DNA from 4 places in the Pseudarthrobacter sp. TAF60_1 genome. Region 3 is predicted to be linked to each of the others. Evidence: riboswitches for the same ligand, from Rfam matches in the RefSeq annotation. Region 3 holds a riboswitch; each other region holds the start of a gene.
What was found. A riboswitch is a leader RNA that binds a small molecule or an ion and turns the genes downstream of it on or off. The one in region 3 is predicted to bind thiamine pyrophosphate.

Region 1 (4,151 bases), on a different contig from region 3:
AGCTACAAAGATTTCAGTGAAGCCCATGGGAACAACCCTCATTCCGTCGACGGTGCGGCCCCGACGGGCAGCATCAAATGCAGCCCCGGCCGTTCGAAATCAGCCTAGTACATGGCAGGCCGCACTTCCGGCCAGGGGCGGGTCAGCGGACAGCAACCCGGATATTGTTGCGCCACGGATCCTCGAAGCGCAGCTCGGACCCCGTGTGATGGGAGGCCACGCCGGCGACCTTCAGGCGGTCTGCGAGCGCCCCGACGTCGTCTCCGGACGGCACTTCGATGAGCACCTCGCCGAGCCCGAGGGTGTCCTTGCGGGGTCCGGCGCCGCGGCTGTTCCACACGTTCATGGCCATGTGGTGGTGGTACCCGCCAGCCGACACGAACAGAGCCTGCCCATGCCAGCCCGCCGTCTTTTCAAATCCCAGCGTGCCCACATAGAACTCGTGCGCTGAATGGACGTCGCCCACCTGGAGGTGGATGTGGCCCACTCCCGCTTCGGAGCCCAGCTGGCCGTCCAGGGATTCCTGGCTCAGGTGCTGTTCGAGGTAGCGCTGGGGCGGCAGGGCCAGGCTGTCCATCACCACTTCGGTGCCGTTCCAGGACCAGTTCTTGCGCGGACGGTCCCAGTAGAGTTCGATGCCGTTGCCCTCGGGATCGTTGAAGTAGAAGGCTTCGCTGACCAGGTGGTCAGCACTTCCGGTGAAGAGTCGGGGCTCATACTGGGCGGCGGTGGCCACGGTGGCAGCGAGCGCGGACTGGTCTTCAAAGAGCAGGGCCGTGTGGAACAGGCCGGCCTCTCCCCTGCCGGGCAATTGCAGCGACGGGGCGGGCGCCAAGTGGACCACGGGGCGCCCGCGACGGCCGATGTAGAGGCCGCCGTCTTCTTCGGCGACGACTTCCAGGCCAAGTGCCCGCTGGTAATAGTCGGTCATCAGCTTCATGTCGCCTACCTTGAGCATGACCGTGCCCATGGAGAGGTCGGCAGGAAGAAGATCCTGGCTGGTGGCTTCTGCAGTCATGTGAACGCTCCCGGTCCGCCGGCCTTCGGGTTGAAAGCCGTTGTGCATGCAATTTTACTTGAAGCTTCAATTTAATTCAAGTGTTCTGAGGCATTCCGTACCGGCTGTGGTAGTTTCGTCTCGACCACACGGGTGCCCTTGCAGGGGCTGAGATCGGGCTAACGCAGCCTGCGACCGTTGAACCTGTCCGGGTAATGCCGGCGAAGGAAGTGAGTATTCCATTGAATACGCAAGAAACACGGCCCATCCATGCCCAAAATGGGGCAGCCAGTGCCTCCGGGGCTGTTCGTCAACCGGCGGAAACCCAGTCCCTCAAAGCGCATTCGCTGGCTTTCATCAACGATGAACGATCCGGAATCAGGGTGCCTGTCACCGAAATCGCTCTCGACCCGTCACCCAACGGGGAAGAGAACGGCCCGTTCCGGGTCTACCGCACGGCCGGTCCCGGCAGCGATCCGGTGGTGGGTCTGAGCCCGTTCCGGCGCGCCTGGATCGAAGCGCGCGGTGACACCGAGCCGTACAGCGGCAGGGAACGGAACCTGCTCGACGACGGCAAATCGGCCGTGCGCCGTGGCGCCGCCTCCGCGGAGTGGAAGGGGGCGCAGCCGGTGCCCCGCCGCGCCGTCGGCGGCAAAACCGTCACCCAGATGCACTATGCCCGGCGCGGTGTGGTGACGCCGGAGATGCAGTTCGTGGCCCTCCGCGAAAACTGCGACGTGCAACTGGTTCGCAGCGAAGTGGCCGCCGGCCGTGCCATCATTCCCAACAACATCAACCACCCTGAATCGGAGCCGATGATCATCGGCAAGGCATTCCTGGTGAAGATCAATGCCAACATCGGCAACTCCGCCGTCACCAGCTCCATCGCCGAGGAAGTGGACAAACTGCAGTGGGCCACCCAGTGGGGCGCAGACACGGTGATGGACCTGTCCACCGGGGACGACATCCACACCACCCGTGAATGGCTCATCCGCAACTCCCCCGTGCCAATCGGCACCGTACCCATCTACCAGGCGCTGGAGAAAGTCAACGGGGAGGCCAACAAGCTGACCTGGGAGATTTTCCGCGACACCGTGATCGAACAGTGCGAGCAGGGCGTGGATTACATGACCATCCATGCCGGCGTCCTGCTGCGCTATGTGCCGCTGACTGCCAACCGCGTCACAGGCATCGTCTCGCGCGGCGGGTCCATCATGGCAGGCTGGTGCCTCGCCCACCACCGCGAAAACTTTCTGTACACCCACTTCGACGAGCTGTGCGCGATCTTCGCGAAGTACGACGTCGCGTTCTCCCTGGGCGACGGGCTGCGCCCCGGCTCGACGGCGGACGCCAACGACGCTGCCCAGTTCGCCGAGCTGGACACCCTGGCCGAGTTGACCCAGCGAGCCTGGGACTTCGACGTGCAGGTGATGGTGGAGGGCCCTGGCCACGTCCCGTTCCATCTGGTCCGGGAGAATGTGGAACGCCAGCAGGAGCTCTGTAAGGGCGCCCCCTTCTATACCCTTGGACCGTTGGTTACCGACATCGCTCCCGGCTACGACCACATCACGTCTGCAATCGGCGCCACAGAAATAGCGCGTTACGGCACGGCCATGCTTTGCTACGTGACGCCTAAGGAGCACTTGGGCCTGCCCAACAAGGACGACGTCAAGACCGGCGTGATCACCTACAAAATCGCCGCGCACGCCGCCGACCTCGCCAAGGGCCACCCGGGCGCCCACGAGCGGGACGATGCCCTGTCCAAGGCAAGGTTCGAATTCCGCTGGCGCGACCAGTTCGCCCTGTCCCTTGATCCGGTCACCGCCGAGGCGTTCCACGATGAGACGCTGCCGGCTGAACCGGCAAAAACCGCACACTTCTGCTCCATGTGCGGTCCGAAGTTTTGCTCAATGAGGATCAGCCAGGATATCCGGGACGAATACGGCTCGGCCGATTCCCAGGCCGCCATTGCCGGGATCTACAGCGGCATGCGGGAAAAGAGCGCGGAGTTCCTGGCCAAGGGCGCGAGGGTCTACCTGCCGGAACCCCAGGTCCACGGGCCTGCCGGGGCAGTACCCTCAGGAGGCCTTGGCTGAGTGTGACCGGCTGACGTCGGCAATGAAGGACCGGATGGCCCGGTCTCCTTCAACTGAATCCTGGGGCCGGTGCCCGCCCGCGGCAATGCGGTGCAGGGCGCCGGTCTCCTTCAGGTAACCGGCGATCTCCTCATACAGCGGTTCCCATCCCCCGGTCAGCACCAAGGTAGGGACGCCCGGCACTATGTGCAGCGGAGCTTCCCACGAGGGTGCCTGCAGACGGAGCCGGCGCGCCGACCGTTTCTCCTCCGTGGACTCCGGCTCGTGAAGATCCACGGCGAACATTCGCCGTACGTATTCACGCTGGAAGTCGTCGTCTCCCAACTGATGCCGGACATCGAAAAGCGGTTGCATGAGGGCACGGTGCGCAGCAGTGGCGGGCAGCTCAGCAGTCAGCGACAAACACACCGGTTCCACGAGCGTCAGTGAATATACAAGGTCCGGGCGTTGGACGGCTGCCATCATGGCGGAAATCGCCCCCTCGGCGTGTGCCACCACATGACCGCCTGCCTCCCCCCGGCCATCATCCGCCAATGACCTCAGCACAATAGCGGTGTCCGCGTCAAAGGAGGAGTCCACCGGTTCAGCGACGGCGTCGAAACCGTGCCGACGAAGAAACAGCGCATCGTATTTCAGCGCCATGCCGTGCTGCCGCGGCCACGCCGCCGCACCAAACGGTCCGGCGCCGTGCACGAACACTATCCTCTGCTTGAACATGACCCAACCCTATTCGACGGCGCTGACATCCCAACTGGCCGACATCCCCCAACTGACTGGCAGTTGATGTCGTCAAAAGGCGGAATGACGACGTTAATTGCGAGCTAGTTGGGCTACTTGCCGAGGAACTTGTCGAAGCCCTTGGGCAGGTTCAGCTGCGAGGGATCAAAGTCGCCGGACTGCTGGCCGAAGGCTGCGCCCGTCGGCAGGGCCTTCGCCGCGCCGGCACGCCGGGCCTCGGCGTCCTTGAGCTCCTGGGCCGCCTTGGCCGGGTTGCCGGAACGCGCCTTTTTCTTCGGGGCGTTCTTGCCACCCTTCCGCGCGCCACCGGGACCGCCCAT
Region 2 (4,151 bases), on a different contig from region 3:
CTGGACACCCTTATAGTCCAACTTGGCCCGGCTGCGGATAGTGGCCCGCTGGACGGACACGCTGCCAACGTGGGCGTCGTCGTCGAGCCCGAATTCCCAGACAAACGCGGCACACAGCTGGTGGGCCAGCAGGCTGCCTGCCTCCTCGCTGATGACCTCGGGATGCAGCGGAATCCGGCCGTCCGGGGCATAGAACGTCTGGCCGCGGCGGCGGGTCTCGGCGTCCAGGCTCCCGCCGGGACGGACAAAGGACGGCACGTCCGCGATGGCGTACAGCACCCGGTAGCCCGCGGCGGAACGCTCGATGAACAGCGCCTGGTCAAGGTCCGTGGACGACGCCGGATCGATGGTCAGGAACTCAACATCCGTCAGGTCAGCGGGCGGCAGCTGATGCGCGGCGACGGCTTCCTCGGCGTCGCGGACCGCCTCGGCCGGGTAAGGGCCGGGCAGTTCCAGCTCGGTCCGCAGGGCACTCAGGGCTGCCTCGAGAGCGTTGGTCTTCTCGTGGACGTTCGGGGCCAACCGATGATGGGACACAAAAGTCAGGTTAGCCCGATTTCCCTTGATCGCGCACGTCCCGCTCCGCTGCGCGGGGGATTCTCAGGAGCCGGACGCCTGATTGTTAGGCGGCACCGGCATCCAAGGCGGCCAGCAGGGCCCTGGCTGCGGCGGCGGGGTCAGAGGCTTCCGTAATTGCGCGGACCACAACGATCCGGCTGGCACCGGCTTCCACCACCTGCTCGACGTTGTCCAAGTCAATCCCGCCAATAGCGAACCAAGGCAAAGCGGCCTGGGTGCCGGTGGCAGCAACGGCGTCCGCTGCATAACGCACCAGGTCAAGGCCGACGGCGGTCCGGCCGGGTTTGGTTGGGGTGGCCCATACCGGGCCCACGCAGAAGTAGTCCAGGCCGCCGTCGGCAGTCACCGAGGAGGACAAGCGGATGGCGCCTTCCACCTGTTCGGTGGTGTGGGTGGAAAGCCCCACCACGGGCCCTGCCCCCAGCAGCGTGCGTGCGGAGGCCACGGGCAGGTCTTTCTGGCCGATGTGGAAGACCGGCGCACCGGACAGCATGGCAATGTCAGCACGGTCATTCACCGCCCAGAGCCGTCCGTGCCGGGCAGCGGCCGCTTGGAGGACGGCGAGCAGTTCCAGTTCCTCGGCGGCCTCGATGTCCTTGTCGCGGAGTTGGATGATGTCCACGCCGCCGGCGAACGCCGCGTCCACAAACTCGGCAAAGTCCCCGCGGTCGCGGCGTGCGTCGGTGCACAGGTACAACCTGGCGCTGGGGGGCAGGCCGGCGCCGGACTCCTGGACGGTGGGGTTGGGGAGGAAGCTGGGGGTGGAAGACACGTTCATGGAAACCACCCTAGTTCCCCTAAACTGGGCGTGTACTGCGGGAGCCCGTTGCAGCCGTCACAAAGCGGCCGGGCTGAGAGGGCGTCAGAGCCGACCGCTTGACCTGATCCGGCTAGTACCGGCGTAGGGAAGGAAACACATGGTCCCCCCATCCGGCGGCCCGGCCGCCAGCCCACCCGGCCTTGACGAGAGCAGTCCCCCCATCCTGCGCGCCGACGTGGCGGTGATCGGTGGCGGAGTTATTGGCCACTGCATCGCCTGGGAGGCGCGGCGCTCCGGCCGCTCCGTGGTGCTGATCGATGACGAACCGGGTTCAGGGGCGAGCTGGGCGGCCGCCGGCATGCTCGCCCCTGTCAGCGAACTGCACTACCAGGAGGAAGGCCTCCTGGAGCTGATGCTCGAGTCCTCGTTCCTTTGGCCGGCCTTCGCGGCAAACCTCGGCCGGGCAGGGGCAGGGGATTTTGGCTACCTGACGACGCCGACCCTCGCCGTCGGTGCCGACGCCGCGGACCGCCGCGCGCTGATGGACCTCAGGGCCGTCCAAGAGGCCAATGGACTGCAGGTGGAGCCGCTGACGGTCAGGGAAGCGAGGGGCAGGGAACCGCTGCTCAGTCCGGCCATTTCCTGTGCCCTGGCCATTCTGGCGGACCACCAGGTGGACCCGCGCAGGCTGATTGCATCGCTGCGGGAAGTCCTGGCCGGCCACGAACCGGGCGCAGGGACCGCCGTCGATGGCGCCCGTAACGGGTTCGCCGTTGATGACCGCGCCACGGCACTTCTCTGGGAGGGAAAGCGCGTCAGCGGTGTGAAGCTGGCCGGTGGCGGCACAGTCCTGGCGGGGGAGACCATCGTGGCCAACGGCCTTCAGGCGGCGGCCTTGGGTGGCTTGCCGGATTGGCTGCAGCTGCCTCTGAGGCCCGTTTACGGCGACATCCTGCGCCTCCGCGTTCCCCAGCACTTGCGCCCGTTGGTGACGTCCACCGTCCGGGGCCTGGTCCACGGCGTGCCGGTCTACATTGTCCCCCGGCAGGACGGCACGGTGGTGATCGGGGCAACCCAGCGCGAGGACGCACTTCCCGGCGCGGAGGACACCGGTGCAGCCCGCCGTGCCGTCACAGCTGGCCGTGCCGTCTCTGCGGGCGGCGTGTACCAGTTGCTGCGTGACGGGCAGGTCCTGCTGCCCGCCGTCGCCGAGCTGGAGCTTCTCGAATGCACCACGCGGGCGCGTCCTGCGACGCCGGACAACGCGCCGCTGCTGGGCCGCGTCCCTGCTCCCAGCTCAGGACACATTCCGGGGCTGATTATTGCCACCGGTTTCTACCGTCACGGAGTGCTGCTGGCTCCCGCAGCAGCAGCCATCTGCCGCGACCTGCTGGATGGCCGGAACGATCCGCGCTGGCAGGTTCACTCGCCGGACAGGTTTTCCAGCCAGCCACAAGCCGCCCTTCAACCCACAAAGGAAAAAGCATGAACATCACCCTCAACGGCGCGCCGCATGCCGTCCCCCGGGACGCGTCCATCACCACCCTGGTCACCCAGATCACGGGCCGCCCCCTCGCCGCCAACGGCCAGGCCGCGGACGGGCAGAAACTCGGCGTCGCCGTTGCCCACAACTCAGAAGTGGTACCCCGCAGCCAGTGGTTCGTCACCGCGCTCGCCGACGGGGACAACGTCGAACTGGTCACCGCAGTTCAGGGAGGCTGACACCATGACAGTCACAAACAACATCAGCACCGCCACCACGTCGCCGGACACGGACCGGCTCGTCATCGACGGCGTCGAACTCGGCTCCCGCCTCATCATGGGCACCGGGGGCGCCCCCAGCCTGGACGGGCTTGGGGCCGCCCTGCTGGCGTCGGGAACGGAGCTCACCACCGTGGCCATGAGGCGCTATTCGCCCACCGAGTCCGGGTCCCTCTTTCAGCTCCTGGTGGACCACGGAATCCGGGTCCTGCCCAACACGGCCGGCTGCTTCACGGCAAGGGACGCCGTCATGACGGCCGAACTGGCCCGCGAAGCCCTGGAAACGGATTGGGTCAAGCTCGAGGTCATCGCCGACGAACAGACCCTGCTGCCGGACGCCGTCGAGCTCGTTGACGCCACTGAACAGCTCGTGAACCGAGGCTTCAAGGTGTTCGCCTACACCAACGATGACCCCGTCCTGGCCCTGCGGCTGGAGAACCTGGGCGCCACCGCGGTGATGCCGCTCGGGGCGCCGATCGGCACGGGCCTGGGGATCCTTAATCCGCACAACATTGAACTGATCGTTTCGCGCGCCTCGGTTCCCGTTGTCCTCGACGCCGGCATCGGCACGGCATCCGACGCGGCGCTGGCCATGGAACTGGGCTGTGACGCCGTACTACTGGCCACCGCCGTGACCCGGGCCCAAAATCCCGCGCTCATGGGGGAGGCCTTCAAACACGCCGTGATCGCCGGTAGGCTGGCGAAAGCGGCCGGCAGAATACCGCGCCGCGAGCACGCCCTGGCGTCATCGGCGATGGAAAACCGGGCCGAGTTCCTCTAGTCCGGCAACCGCTGGCCGCCCGTCGGCACGCTCACGGAACAAGACCCAGGAGTCAGCTGTGGCCGGCAACCAAGACGTCCTCACCCGCGAACGGCTCGACGCTGCCCTGGCAGTGCTGCCCGACTGGCGGTACCGCCTGGGCGGGCTCGTCACGGTCTATAAAGCGCCGACGGCGGCCGCCGCGCTTGAGCTGATAGCCGCCGTCGGGCGTCTCGCGGAAGAACAGAACCATCATCCCGATCTGGACTGGCGGTACAACAGGGTGTTCAT
Region 3 (4,151 bases):
GTGCGGAAGCCCCGGCGGCGTGGCCGCTCACGGGACACGGCAAGCCGCTCGGCCGCCAGCAGCAAATCGCCGAAGTCAGCAGAACTACCACCGGATGTGCCGGCACGCGGACGGGTCTCGGGAACGTATCCCGGCACCCACACACCGGCGCGGATCAGTATGCTGCGTGCCTCGGCGAGCACCCGGTCCGGCGGCCCGTCCAGGAGCACGCCGGAGGTGCTGCCCGGGATGCCATCGGCCGCCCCGGCAGCCGAGCCCGGTTGCAGCACCACGATCCGGTCCACCAGGTCTTTCCAGACGGACACGCGGTGTTCCACCACCACCAGGGTGGCGCCGGTCTTGTCGAGGCAGCGGGCAACGGCGTCCCGGACTTCCAGGACACCGGCGGGATCGAGGTTTGCGGTCGGTTCGTCCAGCAGGATCAGCCCGGGCCGCATCGCGAGGATGCCGGCCAGCGCCAGCCGCTGCTTTTGGCCGCCGGACAGGGCCGACGTCGGGTGGTCCAGCGGGAGCCCCGCGGCGTCTGGTCCCGCCGCGCCCGGGACTCCGGCCGCACTGTCCGGGCGCCCGGCACTACGCAGCCCGACGTCGTCGAGCGCTTCCTCCACCCGCCGCCAGATCTCATCCCGCGGCACTGCCAGGTTCTCCGCGCCAAAGGCGACGTCGTCGCCCAGCCGGGAGAGGACCACCTGCGTTTCAGGATCCTGCTGCATCAGTCCGGCCCGGCCGCGCTGGCCGCGCGGCGCAACGCCGTCGATCAGCAGCGTGCCGGTCTCGTCGGCGTCGTCCGCTTCGTCACCCAGCACCCCGGCGAGCGCGTGCAGCAGCGTTGATTTGCCGGCGCCCGAGGGGCCCAGCAGCAGCACCCGCTCTCCGGGCGCGATGTCCAGGTCGAGCCCCTGGACGGCTGGTACGGCGCGGCCGGCGTGCCGCCAGCCCCAGCCACGGGCGGACACCGCTGCGGGGCGCACAGCGGAAACGCCGGCGTCGGAAGCGGCCATCAGTTGAAGACGGGCTCCGAGGATGCCTTCCGCGATGCGAAGGAGCTCAGCACACCCGTCTTCGCCAGGCCGCGGGTGGCGAGCCAGGAAACGGCGCCCGCGATCACGGCACCCGAGATCGCGCAGAAGACAATGTAAGCGGCTTTATCGCCGGCCTCATAGGCGATGTTCCAGCCCCACGGGAGGAAGGAATCGTTCAGGCCGCAGAAAAGTCCTGCCCCGGCACCGGCCAGCAGGGCGGTCGGAAGGTTGAACTTCTTGTAGGCGAAGGCGGCGAACACCAGTTCCGCGCCGAGGCCCTGCAGGATGCCGGAGATCAGCACGGTGGTGCCGTACTGCGAACCCATCATGAGCTCACCGGTGGCGGCCACGGCTTCGCAGAACAGTGCGGCGCCCGGTTTCCTGATGATGAGCATGCCCAGCACTGCCGGAATCATCCAGCCGCCGGCGATGAGGCCGGTCAGGGGCGGGTATGTCGCGTTCATCGGTGTGGAGACCAGCGCCGCACCCTGGTCCCATGCCCAGAAGATAACGCCGCCCGCAATGGCGATCAGAGCCGCCACTACAATGTCCACAACGCGCCAGCTATAGCTGGCTTTTTTGATTCCTACTGTTGTCATGTCAACCTCCTGAGGTACAGGAGGGGAGGGTGTTCTCGGTTGCCGCGCGGCCTGCGCCGTCCGGATCCGGACACTCTGAGAAGCTCGACTCCCTTGCGCCGGTACTAACCGGATCAGGTTCGAGGGTCTGCGGCTGTCCGCACTCTCAGCGCCCATCCACCGGCTGCATGACTGCAGTGCCCGACGGCGGCGCTCCCCTGTCGTAATTAATTCTGCCCTGATGGGCGTGACCCAGTTTACACCGCTGTAGGGGTAGATTGTGGGCCATGACTGCCGAACGATCCGATGTGACAGCGTTCGATCCCGATTCCGACGAGAACCAGCCGCCGGGGGCGCTCGAAGCCCTGATTGCACGAATCGACGCCGAGATCAGCGAGCTCCAGTTCCCGCGGTTCACGAAGGACGATTCCCTCAGCCTCGGGCTGCTGCTGGTGGAGCTCGGCAAGACCAGGAAGCTGCCCATCGCCATCGACATCACCAAGGGTGACCAGGTCCTGTTCCATGTTGCTTTGGACGGCGCCACCCCCAACAACGAACACTGGGTCCGGGCGAAGCAGCGCACCGCCGCCCGATACGAGATCCCTTCGCTGTTGGTGGGCTTGCGCGCCCGGCTGCGGGGCGGCCGGATCGAAGACCAGGGCTGGTATGACGAATCGGTCTATGCGGCCCACGGCGGGTGCTTCCCGGTTTACGTCACCGGTGTGGGCGCCGTGGCCACGGTGACCGTTTCGGGGCTGCCGCAGATGCAGGACCATGACCTCGTGGTGGAGGCCCTCCGGGAAATTCTGGGGTCCCTGCGCCCGGACTAGTGCTTGCCTTGTGCTGGCTGGCGGCCGGATCGCGTTAGGCTAAAGGCAGTCCCCGTCCCGGTCACAAGGAGTTCAAACCATGAACGTGCTCATCAAGCTGCTCGGCACCGGAATCAGCATCGGCGCCGGGTTTGTCGGCACTAAGCTGGTCAACGCCGTGTGGGAAAAGTCCACCGGCAACAAGGCACCCACGGGCAAGCACGAAGACACCCCCACGAGCCTTCGTTCGGCACTGACCTTCGCGCTGATCTCAGCCTCGGTCAGCACCATCATCCAGGTCCTCGCCAACCGCGGCACGCAGCGGGCCATCACCCGTTTCGCCAAGACCCAGGACATCGTCTAGCGAGTTTTTGTCCAGATAACGGCCGCTGTGCAGTCACCAGGCGGCATTATCTGGACAAAAACTCTTAGCCGTCGGACGCTTCGTCACGGGCGGATTTGGCCGCCTTCTGGACCACGGCCTCCAGATCATCGGAGCTGAGCAGCTCGCGGTGCATGTGCTTGGTGCGGTAGCCGGAGCGGCCCACCATGTGCGCGGACACCGGCACGGTCAGCAGCTGGAAAATCCAGGCCACCAGCAGCACCGGCCACACCCACCACGTCCGCATCTGCAGGCCGATGGCCGCCAGGAGCAGGAACAGCCCCAGCACCTGCGGTTTGGTGGCGGCGTGCATGCGGCTCAGCAGGTCAGGGAAACGGAGCAGGCCGACGGCGGCTGCCAGGGACATCAGTGCGCCCGCCACCAGGAACACCGCCGTCACGGTGTCAATCACGTTATCCACCAGGCTCGCGTCAGGACTCATGGGTGTGCTCCCGCCGGTCGGCCACGAAGCGCGCCACTGTTACGGAGCCGATGAAGCCGACTACGGACAGCGCCACGAGCAGCATCAGGTTGTTCAGGTGCCGGTTGACTGCCATGTCGATGCACAGCGCCGCGCCGAGGATGGCCAGCAGGACGTCGGAGGCCAGCACACGGTCCAGCAGCGACGGGCCCCGGGCGATCCGGATGATGGCACCGGCCGCGGCCAGTGAAAGAATGACTGCCGTGACAGCCAGGACAATCTGCATCATGCCGGGTTCTCCTGCCGCACTACTTCGAGTTCTTCCTTGCTGCCCATGATGCGGATCAGCCCGGCTTCGATGGAGCGGACCTCCTTGCGCAGGTTCTCCACATCCTCGGCAGTGCTGATATTGAGCGCGTGGAGATAGAGGGTGGACGTTGAACGGTCCACTTCCACCACCAGGGAACCGGGGATCAGCGAGATCACGTGGCCCACGGCGGTGACTATCAGGTCCTGGTGGCTCCGCAGCGGGACAGCGACCACTGCGTTGATCACTTTCGGTCCGCGGACGGCCGCCAAGTACATGACTTCGATGCTCGCTGCCGCCACCCGGGCGAGGAACCGCAGGACGAAAGGCACGGCGTGCAGGATGTTGAACCTGCCGCTGAGTTCCACCGGCGGCAGGTAGAACATCCGGGCTACCAGCACGGCCAGCAGGGCGCCGAAAAGCAGGTTGCCTGGACTGAAGTCCTGCCAGAGCGCACCCCAGACGATCACCAGCCACACCAGCAGGGGAATCTCCTGGCGCAGGGATATCCGGCGGCGGCTCATTCGCCCCCACCCGCTTTCAGCGCCAGGGCTGGAACTTGGGTGTCCTCACCGAGCACGGCCTGGATGTACGAGGACCTGTCCAGCATCTCCTGGGCCGCCTGGTCCGCG
Region 4 (4,151 bases), on a different contig from region 3:
ACTGGCGCGAAAACCCTTGGCGCGGAAACCCCGGCCGCGGAAACCGCTGACCAGGCAGCCGCTCCGGCGGAAGAGCCGGCTGCCGCGCCCGCCAGCCCGTTCGGTTCGCTGTTCCTGGAACCGGGCTCAGCCACGTCCGTGCTCTTCCAGGCGCCGGACCTGACCGCCGTTGTCCGGCCTGTCCCGGCCCCAGTGGAAGAGCCGGAAGAGGACGACGCCGAAGAGGGCGAAGGGGACGATGCCAACAGCCGCCGCCGTCGCCGCAGCCGTGGCCGCCGCGGCCGTAGCCGCGCCGGTGACAACGATGCTGGCGCTGACACCGATGGTTCTGAAAGCGGCCAGGACGGTGCCAGTGAGGACGATGAAGAGGCCGCCGGCCAGAACGATGAAGGCGTGACGTCCCGCCGTCGTCGTCGCCGCCGCCGTGGCGACCAGGATCTTGAGCTGACCGGTGGCGGAGATGACGATCCGCCCAACACGGTGACGCGTGTACGGGCACCGCGCGCGGTGACCGAAGCGCCGGTCAACAACCGGGTGACCAGCGTGAAGGGCTCCACCAGGCTTGAAGCCAAGAAGCAGCGCCGCCGCGAGTCCCGCGACACGGGCCGCCGCAGGACTGTGATTACCGAGGCCGAGTTCCTGGCCCGCCGCGAATCGGTAGACCGTCAGATGATCGTCCGCCAGCGCGACGACAGAATCCAGATCGGCGTCCTCGAGGACGGCGTCCTGGCGGAGCACTTTGTCTCCAAGACCCAGCAGGACTCCCTGATCGGCAACGTCTACCTCGGCAAGGTGCAGAACGTCCTGCCCTCCATGGAAGCGGCATTCGTTGACATTGGACGCGGCCGCAACGCCGTGCTGTACGCCGGTGAAGTAAACTGGGAAGCCGTTAACCTCGAAGGCAAGCAGCGCCGGATCGAAAATGCGCTCAAATCGGGCGACACCGTCCTGGTCCAGGTGACCAAGGATCCCGTGGGACACAAGGGTGCCCGGCTGACCAGCCAGATCTCCCTCCCGGGCCGTTACCTCGTGTACGTGCCGGGCGGCTCCATGACGGGCATTTCCCGCAAGCTGCCCGACGTCGAACGCAACCGACTCAAGCGCATCCTCAAGGACCGCCTGCCCGAGCATGCCGGAGTCATTGTCCGCACCGCCGCAGAGGGGGCCTCGGAAGAGGAACTCACGCACGACATCAACCGGCTGCGCGCCCAGTGGGAGGGCATCGAAAGCCAGTCCACGTCCACCAAGATCCTGGCCCCGGAGCTGCTTTACGGCGAACCGGACCTCACCATCAAGGTGGTCCGCGACGTCTTCAACGAGGACTTCTCGAAACTGATCGTCTCCGGCGAAGAGGCATGGGACACCATTGAGGCCTACGTCACTTACGTCGCTCCGGACCTGGTGGGCCGGCTGGAAAAGTGGACCAAGGACCAGGACATCTTCGCCGCCTGGCGGATCGACGAGCAGATCCACAAGGCACTGGAGCGCAAGGTCTTCCTGCCGTCCGGCGGCTCGCTCGTCATTGACCGCACCGAAGCCATGACCGTGGTGGACGTCAACACCGGCAAGTTCACCGGCAGCGGCGGCAACCTCGAGGAAACCGTCACCAAGAACAACCTCGAAGCGGCCGAGGAAGTGGTCCGCCAGCTACGGCTCCGCGACATCGGCGGCATCATTGTCATCGACTTCATCGACATGGTCCTCGAATCCAACCGCGACCTCGTGCTCCGCCGCATGGTGGAATGCCTGGGCCGTGACCGCACCAAGCACCAGGTGGCGGAAGTGACGTCGCTGGGTCTGGTGCAGATGACGCGCAAGCGCATGGGCACCGGACTCCTGGAAGTCTTCGGCGAACAGTGCGAGACCTGCGCCGGCCGCGGAATTGTCACCCACGACGATCCAGTGGAGCACCGCCGCGCCAACACTGTCGCTGCCGAGCACCACGTGCAGCGTGCGGACAACCGTCCGGATACGCAGCGCCCGGACAACCAGCGCAATGACACCCGCCCGGATGCCCAGCAGGGCGCCCGGACTGACCGGAAGCGCCGCCGCGGCCGCGGCGGCCAGCCCTTGGATGTGGCGCCGGCAGCTCCGGTGCAGATCCATACTGTCCACCCTGATCCGAGCGACGCCGAGCGCCACGCCAAGGCTGAGGCTACGAGGGCGGCCCTCGCCAACATCGCGGCCGCCGCGCATGCCGCCCACCTGCACGACGACGAAGTAGCCCACGCCGCTGCCGGCAAGGCCTCCGCCACAGAAGCCCCGGCTCCTGCGCCCGCACATCCGTCCGAGACGGACAACACGGGCCGCCCTGCCGCTGTGCTGACGTTCGGTGGCGAGCAGGTAGTGCTGCCGTTTGTGGAGCACCACGAGGAGCAGCCGCAGGCTCCGGCACTGACTCTTGACCGTCTGGCGGAGGCGTTCGCCAAGCTTGGCGAACCGGCACCGGTTGCCGCAAGCGCTCCGGCCGAAAGCCAGCAGGCCGCAGAGCCGGCCCGTCAGGCGCCTTCGCAGACTCCCGCCCAGGCCCCTGCAGCGGTTGAGAAGGACTACTCCGACCACACCGAGCAGCCCCGTGCCCGCCGTCCGCGGCGAAACCGGAGCGCCAGCCGCGCGCAGGGCGCAGCCAACGCCACCACGGTGGAGCATCACGAGGCAGTTCAGACCGCCCCCGCAGGCCATACCCATGCTGCCAAGGCGCCGGAGCGCACCGGTGTCCCGGCGGCTGTTGCGCCGAAAGAAACCAATGCGCCGATTATCCTCGGCGTAGGCGTACCCGCCTCGGAGCTCTGACTCTTCGCGGGGATACCCGCCAGGATGCCCGTACCTGCCCCCTTCCCGGGGGCGCGTGCGGGCATCCGTCGTTCCGCCTTCATCTGACGTTGCGGGGGGCGCGGAAACGCTAGGGTGGATTACTGACACGGGGTGCCGCGCAAAGGGCCGGCTGAGATCCACACCCGTTGAACCTGTCCGGTTAGTACCGGCGAAGGGATGTCTCCTGTGGCTTCTACCTATGTCCTTCCTCCCGCAACCCCCGAAAACCCCGAAAACCCCGAAAACCCCGAAACTTCTGATACCCCGGAAAGCCCGGACGCTGCTTCAATGCGTGCTGCCCGGCGCCCCGCGCTCGGGTCATCGACTTCCGAGGCCGTACTGCGTGATACCCCCCGCGTTCTGTCCATCGCCGGATCGGATCCCTCCGGCGGGGCAGGTATACAGGCCGACCTCAAGAGCATTGCCGCCCTGGGTGGCTACGGCATGGCGGCCATCACCGCCCTGACCGTTCAGAACACCCGGGGTGTCCAGGATGTCCACGTGCCGCCTGCCGCCTTCCTGCGCCAGCAACTCGATGCAATCAGCGATGACATCATCATCGACGCCGTCAAGATCGGCATGCTGGGAAATGCAGAGGTGATTGACACGGTCCGCAGCTGGCTGGAGAAGGTGCGTCCCGCCGTCGTAGTTCTGGATCCCGTCATGGTGGCCACAAGCGGGGACCGGCTGCTGAAGGAATCGGCGGAAGCTGCACTGCTCGCCCTGCTGCCGCTCGCTGACCTGATTACCCCCAACCTCGCTGAGCTGGCCATCCTCGCGGACCAACCGCAGGCCCGCGATTGGGCCACCGCGCTGGAGCAGGGCAATCGCCTGGCCGCGGCTAGCGGCGCCACCATTCTGGTCAAGGGAGGCCATCTCGACGGCGGTGCGTGCCCGGATGCCCTCGTCAACGCCGCGGGGCTGCTCTCCGGGCCGGTGGTGGAAGTGGCCGGAGACCGGATTCCCACCCGCAACAGCCATGGCACCGGCTGCTCGCTTTCCTCTGCCATGGCCACGGCACAGGCCCGGCTGGGGGACTGGGAAGCGTCCCTGCGGCAGGTGAAGCCTTGGCTTGCCGGCGCGCTGCGGGCTTCGGGACTGCTGGAGGTTGGGGGCGGCAACGGTCCCATCCACCACTTCCACCATGTCCAGCAACGGCCGGCTATAGGGAAACCTGCCACCGGGGAACCCGTTGCCGAAGAATTCGTAGCCGGCGAGTTCGCCGGGACCCTCCGCCAGGCGGCGGCCCCCGATCTGGACGCCATCTACCGGCTCGACTTCATCCGCGGGCTGGCAGCCGGGACCCTGGGGGAGGACCAGTTCGCTTACTACCTCGC

Region 1: another riboswitch for thiamine pyrophosphate. It lies ahead of thiC (phosphomethylpyrimidine synthase ThiC); the one in region 3 lies ahead of AB4Y73_RS15815 (ECF transporter S component).
Region 2: another riboswitch for thiamine pyrophosphate. It lies ahead of thiO (glycine oxidase ThiO); the one in region 3 lies ahead of AB4Y73_RS15815 (ECF transporter S component).
Region 4: another riboswitch for thiamine pyrophosphate. It lies ahead of AB4Y73_RS02505 (bifunctional hydroxymethylpyrimidine kinase/phosphomethylpyrimidine kinase); the one in region 3 lies ahead of AB4Y73_RS15815 (ECF transporter S component).

Annotation. Positions count from the first base shown of each region.
Region 1 covers NZ_JBFRDI010000003.1:480,140-484,290, reverse strand. The annotation lists gene AB4Y73_RS05770 (hypothetical protein) at 1-27, opposite strand, end outside; gene AB4Y73_RS05765 (VOC family protein) at 143-1,018, opposite strand; TPP riboswitch at 1,137-1,244, shown strand; gene thiC (phosphomethylpyrimidine synthase ThiC) at 1,240-3,093, shown strand; gene AB4Y73_RS05755 (alpha/beta hydrolase) at 3,076-3,810, opposite strand; gene ffh (signal recognition particle protein) at 3,924-4,151, opposite strand, start outside.
Region 2 covers NZ_JBFRDI010000003.1:159,477-163,627, forward strand. The annotation lists gene AB4Y73_RS04315 (RNB domain-containing ribonuclease) at 1-537, opposite strand, end outside; gene thiE (thiamine phosphate synthase) at 623-1,357, opposite strand; TPP riboswitch at 1,385-1,504, shown strand; gene thiO (glycine oxidase ThiO) at 1,497-2,828, shown strand; gene thiS (sulfur carrier protein ThiS) at 2,825-3,061, shown strand; gene AB4Y73_RS04335 (thiazole synthase) at 3,066-3,881, shown strand; gene AB4Y73_RS04340 (4a-hydroxytetrahydrobiopterin dehydratase) at 3,940-4,151, shown strand, end outside.
Region 3 covers NZ_JBFRDI010000014.1:77,309-81,459, reverse strand. The annotation lists gene AB4Y73_RS15820 (ABC transporter ATP-binding protein) at 1-1,001, opposite strand, end outside; gene AB4Y73_RS15815 (ECF transporter S component) at 1,001-1,621, opposite strand; TPP riboswitch at 1,694-1,830, opposite strand; gene AB4Y73_RS15810 (heme-degrading domain-containing protein) at 1,888-2,430, shown strand; gene AB4Y73_RS15805 (DUF4235 domain-containing protein) at 2,510-2,773, shown strand; gene mnhG (monovalent cation/H(+) antiporter subunit G) at 2,838-3,233, opposite strand; gene AB4Y73_RS15795 (monovalent cation/H+ antiporter complex subunit F) at 3,223-3,501, opposite strand; gene AB4Y73_RS15790 (Na+/H+ antiporter subunit E) at 3,498-4,043, opposite strand; gene AB4Y73_RS15785 (Na+/H+ antiporter subunit D) at 4,040-4,151, opposite strand, start outside.
Region 4 covers NZ_JBFRDI010000002.1:52,573-56,723, forward strand. The annotation lists gene AB4Y73_RS02500 (Rne/Rng family ribonuclease) at 1-2,793, shown strand, start outside; TPP riboswitch at 2,912-3,009, shown strand; gene AB4Y73_RS02505 (bifunctional hydroxymethylpyrimidine kinase/phosphomethylpyrimidine kinase) at 3,103-4,151, shown strand, end outside.